DNA from 2 places in the Enterovibrio paralichthyis genome. Region 1 is predicted to be linked to the other one. Evidence: riboswitches for the same ligand, from Rfam matches in the RefSeq annotation. Region 1 holds a riboswitch; the other holds the start of a gene.
The links. A riboswitch is a leader RNA that binds a small molecule or an ion and turns the genes downstream of it on or off. The one in region 1 is predicted to bind lysine.

Region 1 (3,140 bases):
AACAGGCGACGGTAAAAGCGACATGCGCTGCGAATAAGAAGAAAAAAGCCTCCCACTAGGGGAGGCTCTGAAAATCAAAGAGCTGGCAGATTACGCAAGTTTACCCGGGCGGCGTGAAAGCCAACCAAACAAAGCACACACCACCACAAAGGCACTGCCACCCGCCAGCAGTGAAATGCTCAGCGAATCGGTAAAGCCCAGAACCAGGTAACCTACAGCAGCAACGGCAGCAGTCGCCAGCGCGTACGGCAACTGGGTTGAAACGTGGTCAATGTGGCCACAACGGGCACCGGTAGATGACAAGATAGTGGTGTCAGAAATAGGTGAACAGTGGTCACCGAATACCGCACCAGCCAGCACTGCAGACAACATTGGCAACATCATAGCGATGTCTGTTGCGCCAGCCAGATCGCCTGCGATTGGCAGCATAATGCCAAACGTGCCCCAGGAAGTACCGGTAGAGAACGCCATCGCAGCAGAGATCAGGAACAACAGAACCGGCAGCAGCTGAGGCGACAGGTTGCCCTGGATCAGGGTCGACAGGAATTTACCGGTCGCCATATCACCTATCACGTTGCCAATCGTCCATGCAAAAAACAGGATCAAGATGGCACCGAACATCGATTTCGCACCCACCCAGGTGGTACGCGCAACATCGGCAACCGGCAAGCCTTGTTTGAATACAGTGATCAATGCAGACAGCAGACCCATTGCACCACCATACAGCAATGACATGCCTACATCGGTATTTTCAAATGCACCAAGAACAGAGAAGGCTTTACCGTCGGCTTCGAGCACTTGCGCACCGGAAAACACCATCCAGGACATGGTCGCAACAACCAGCACCACGATAGGAATGATCAGATCAGACACACGGCCTTTTTCGCTTTCTACGATACCCAGTTCATCATCAATCGCCTGAACATGGTTCTCATCATCGCCCAGACGGCTGCCGGTTGATGCTTCATATTCAAAGCGGCGCATTGGACCCACATCCATCTGGAACCACGCAACAGCAAATACCATCGCCAGTGCGAAAACCGCGTAGAAGTTCATTGGGATCATGTGTGCAAATGCACTCAGCGGGCTGTATTCCGTCACACCGTGACTGACAAGAATGCCACCAATAACAGTAATGATGTACGCGCCCCAGCTCGAAGCCGGCATGATCACACACATAGGCGCTGCGGTTGAGTCCAGGATATACGCAAGCTTTGCACGGGAAACATGGAAACGGTCGGTCACAGGGCGGCTAATTGCACCCACAGCCAGGCTATTGAAATAGTCATCAACAAAAATGAATACGCCCAGGAATGCCGCCAGCAATTTTGCACCACGTTTGCTTTTCACGCGGCTTTGCGCCCATTCAGCAAACGCACGCGTACCACCAGAAAGGGTCAGTAGCGCAGTGATCGCACCGAGTAGCATCAGGAATGCCACAATGCTCATATTCCAGGTGTTAATGCTGCCATCATCAACAAAAAGGCCGAACACCAGATTGCTTAAATAAGAGGTTGTCGATGTCAGCGAGAAGTCGTTAAGCAAGAGTGCGCCTGAGAGAATACCCAGACCCAGCGAGAGCAGAACGCGGCGTGTGATAATGGCCAAACCCAGCGCCAAAACGGCGGGCAGCACAGATAAAGAAGATGTGGAAAAATCGACTAAGTTCATGATCTCTATATCAACCTATACGGTTGGAGATCTACTGCAGAAATGGAAAACCAGATTTGAGCTAAGGCAATGGTAAACACATTAATTTAATCCTACAGTAGCGCTCCATAGTTAAATCCCAATACTATGGCAGTGTTGTACCTATTCGGACACAACCCCAGCAGAATAGCCTGATAAGCGAACTTCTGCTTCGGCGCTATTTCCTTTCCTTCGTCCTCATTGGTATCACCCTAAGACGAAATACTCATAAACCGCGCACCTCTACGTGCATAATGCCAGCGTATTTTATGTGACATTTGTTGGTTTGCAATACAAAACAACAAACTTTTACAAACCACTCAAGAACCCGTCACACAATCATTACATGACGCATTGTTAACCAATTCCCAGCATAGTAACTCAAACATCGATGACGGATTTATTGTACAGATCACACAGAAATAGGTAATTGAATCCAACTAAAATGGGTCTGATTATTTTATATTTGCACTTTATTTAATTTCGATATCTAATACTCAAGATTAAAACGGATAAAATATTGCAAAGAATTAATTGTTCTTGCTATTCTTTATACGGCTATTAATTATTACAAACAAGAGAATAGGACTGGCATAATGTCTGATGCACTGAAAGTACTGTTAAACCTGCGCAGCCTGCGTGCCGTTGCGCGTGAACTTACTCTGGAACAACTACAAGAAGCGCTGGAAAAACTACAAGCTGTAGTTACAGAGCGTGAAGAATCTGAAGCAGAAGCTCGTGCAGCAGAAAAAGAGCGCGAAGAAAAGCTTGAGAAATACCGTGAAATGCTAATCAATGACGGTATCGATCCAGAAGAATTACTGGCAACGCTGGGTGGCACTAAGCCTAAATCTAAGCGTGCAGCTCGCCCTGCTAAATACAAATACATCGATGTAGACGGTTCAGAAAAAACTTGGACTGGTCAGGGCCGCACACCAAAAGTTATCAAAGATGCACTGGACTCAGGCAAGAAAATCGAAGATTTCCTTATCTAATCCTGTCTAAATGATAAAAACAAAAAAGGAGCTTTCGCTCCTTTTTTATTTATTTAAAATCGCCCCAAACTTCTCAGCATTGAGAGCGGATACCGTTTTTGATTCAGCCTTCAGGGCTTCACCTTTTCTAACCAAACTTAATGCGATCGGCCAAATGGCTTACGGCTAACGCAAAGTAATGCGAACGGTTCCATTTCATCAGGCTTTGATAATTACCATACACCAGGTAGCTTCGACCAAATTCATCATCAGGTTGAATAAGCCAAGCTTGAATATCCACATCCGGTAGCGGTGTATTATTCAATCGACGCACACCTAATGCCTGCCACTCTGCTAATGATTTTGCCTTTTCCTGACCAAGCCCTGACAAATCTTTATTGAATCCTTTTGGAACAGAAACCTGTCTGCCCCAAGTGTATTCATCATCCCAGCCGGCATTTTTTAAATAATTGGCAG
Region 2 (3,140 bases), on a different contig from region 1:
CCGGGTGCTTCGGTATCTGGCTGGTATTTCTCCCATCCAGAATCGCGCTACTTTGCGGTAGCGCAGATCCAGGAAGATCAGCGTGACAGTTATGCCGATCGTAAAGGCTGGGATCTGATCGAAGCAGAGAAATGGCTAGGGCCAAATCTTAACGGCTAACTGGCAGAAACTGAAAGGGCGCTCAGAGCGCCCTTTTTTATTCGCAAGCTACTGGGATTATTCAAACAACTCTTTGTGCAGTGCCCGCACCACATTCTGTGAATCTGCCGTACTGGTCAGGAAGCAGAGGTTGTGGTTGCTGGCGCCGTAACAAATCATGCGCAGGTTGTAATCTTCCAGTGCACCAAAGATCTTGGCTGCAGAGCCGCGTGATTCACCCATATGGTTGCCAATCAAGGCCACCAGACACATATCCTGCTCTACGGTCACTTTACACAGCTCAGCCAATTCCTGCTCCGCGGCTTCCGGCAATTTAGGGGCACCGCCTTTGGTGTTTGTCTGATCCAGTGTCAGGGACACGCTCACTTCTGACGTGGTGATAAGGTCGACCGATACCTTGTGCTTGGCCAGAATGTTAAACACTTCAGCCAGAAAGCCGTAAGCGTGGAACATATTCAAGCTGGTCAGGGTCACCATTGTTTGATTGCAACGCAGGGCGAGGGCGCGAAATAGCGGCGAATTTTCCGCATGGCGACGTATCCAGGTGCCACCCTTTTCCGGTGCTTTGGATGAGCCGACAAACACGGGAATATCGTGGCGCATGGCCGGGATCAGGGTCGCCGGGTGCAAGATCTTGGCGCCGAAGTTTGCCATTTCAGACGCTTCGCTGAAGCTGATCTCATCAATCGGACTTGCAGCTGGCGCCACGCGTGGGTCAGTGCTGTAGATTCCCGGTACGTCGGTCCAAATCTCTAACGAGGTAGCCTTTACTGCCTCTGCCAGCAGTGCTGCGCTGTAATCGCTGCCGCCACGCCCCAGTGTGGTGGTGTTGCCCTGCGCATCAGAGCCGATAAAGCCCTGGGTGACAACGATGTGCTTTTTAAACAGGGGAGACAAAACAGCTTCTGCATGGAATGCCGTTTCAATCAAATCCGGTGCGGCTTTGCCAAACACACCATCTGTTTTCAGGACGTCACGCACGTCGATACGCACAGCATCAATGCCTTTGTCATTAAGCAGATGAGTGAAAATATGGGTCGACATCAGTTCGCCGCAGGCAACCAGATTATCGGTAACTTGATCTGAAGGAGAAGTTTGTGCAATCGCAGAGAGTGTCGCGACTTCATCAAGAATGCCATTCACAGCGGCGGCGACTTCAGGTGCTTCAGGAAGCTGTGCCAAAATGCTGAAATGGATATCGCTCAGAGTTGCCAGCACATCCTGCTGTCTTTCCTGGCTAACGCCGTTAGCCAGTTCAACCAGTAAATTGGTCACGCCAGAGCAGGCGCTGATCACTACCAGTCGAGTGTCCAAATTCCCTTTAATCACCGAAGCACAGTTAGACATAGCTGCGTAGTCGGCTACACTCGTGCCGCCAAATTTTGCGACATTTAATGCGTTCACTTCCCTTCACCTCCCATAATCGCGAATGGAGTTGTCCTAGATAGTAAATTGGGAGACAGAACGAGATAGAGTGCGGGTTTGGAAGAAAGGATTTTCTCCAGAAGCGCTCCACCTCAAGTGAGATGACAATCCGAAGGATTCAACCTCCCAGACCGACAAGCCAGCCCCCAAGGTCTGGTCTAGTCTCGGCGTCTAACCCCCTGATCACACTGCATTGGAGTTGGGGCTCCGCAATGTGACTGCCTGGTTGACGCGCCTCTTCTGTCTCTACGCAGTTGGCTGCGTAAAAATTGCTCTCTATTGATAATTGTTTGTAACCTTGTTGTCAACGACAGATTACGCGCATGCGGCGAATATTTTTCTGAAAGTGCCATTTTCCTTGATTGGGCTTGGGATTATCCAATGGTGGCATTTTAGTCAGTGCTATCCGGTGTTAACGTAAAGGGAACAAAAGGCTGATGGAGAGACAACAATGACAATATCCCGCTTTATCCCACCACAACGTACTTTGATGGGCCCTGGCCCCTCGGATGTCTCACCGCGTGTCCTGCAGGCGCTGGCCCAACCGACAATCGGTCATTTGGATCCGCTGTTTGTGGCGATGATGGATGAAGTCAAAGCCTTGCTGCAGTATGCCTTCCAGACGGAAAACCCTTTTACCATCGCCGTTTCTGCGCCGGGAAGTGCTGGGATGGAAACCTGCTTCGTGAACCTGATTGAGCCGGGCGAGACTGTGATTGTCTGCCGCAATGGTGTGTTTGGTGATCGGATGCGTGAGAATGTTGAGCGCTGTGGTGCGACGGCAGTAATGGTCGATGATGAGTGGGGCAAGCCAGTCGACCCGGCCAAGGTAGAAGCGGCACTTAATGCTCATCCAGAAGCGTCGGTGTTGGCATTTGTGCATGCTGAAACCTCTACCGGTGCGCTCAGTGATGCGAAAATGCTGGCAGCGCTGGCGCGTGAGCATGGTTGTCTGACGATTGTGGATGCGGTCACTTCCCTTGGCGGTGTGCCTTTGCTGGTGGATGAATGGCAATTGGATGCGGTCTATTCAGGTTCGCAGAAATGCCTATCGTGTGTGCCAGGACTTTCGCCCGTGACATTCTCATCTCGTGCGGTGGAAAAAATGCAGCAGCGCAGCGGAAAAGTGCAAAGCTGGTTTTTGGATCAAAGTCTGGTGTTAGCGTACTGGAGTGGCGAGGGCAAACGCAGTTATCACCACACAGCGCCGGTCAACAGCTTGTATGCCCTGCATGAATCCCTGCTGATGCTGAAGGAAGAGGGACTGGAAAACGCCTGGCAGCGTCACCGTGACATGCACAACTTGCTCAAGGCCGAATTGGAAGCACTGGGTATCCAGTTCCTGGTTGAAGAAGCTTACCGTTTACCGCAACTCAATGCTGTTGCGGTACCGGAAGGAGTGGATGATGCGGCGGTGCGCGCGCGCCTGCTTAACGACTACAACCTGGAAATTGGCGCCGGTCTAGGCACATTGGCAGGCAAGGCCTGGCGCATCGGCCTGATGGGTTATGCCGCGAAACGTGAGAATGTCGCCTTGTGTGCGAAAGCCCTGAGTG

Region 2: it holds a riboswitch for lysine, as region 1 does, so the genes downstream of both, lysC (lysine-sensitive aspartokinase 3) here and KU854_RS16870 (Na+/H+ antiporter NhaC family protein) in region 1, are expected to answer to the same signal.

Annotation. Positions count from the first base shown of each region.
Region 1 covers NZ_JAHUTS010000015.1:110,491-113,630, forward strand. The annotation lists gene KU854_RS16870 (Na+/H+ antiporter NhaC family protein) at 91-1,671, opposite strand; lysine riboswitch at 1,762-1,943, opposite strand; gene KU854_RS16875 (H-NS family histone-like protein) at 2,286-2,684, shown strand; gene KU854_RS16880 (lytic murein transglycosylase) at 2,812-3,140, opposite strand, start outside.
Region 2 covers NZ_JAHUTS010000005.1:293,323-296,462, reverse strand. The annotation lists gene metH (methionine synthase) at 1-159, shown strand, start outside; gene lysC (lysine-sensitive aspartokinase 3) at 217-1,563, opposite strand; lysine riboswitch at 1,657-1,832, opposite strand; gene KU854_RS08975 (pyridoxal-phosphate-dependent aminotransferase family protein) at 2,036-3,140, shown strand, end outside.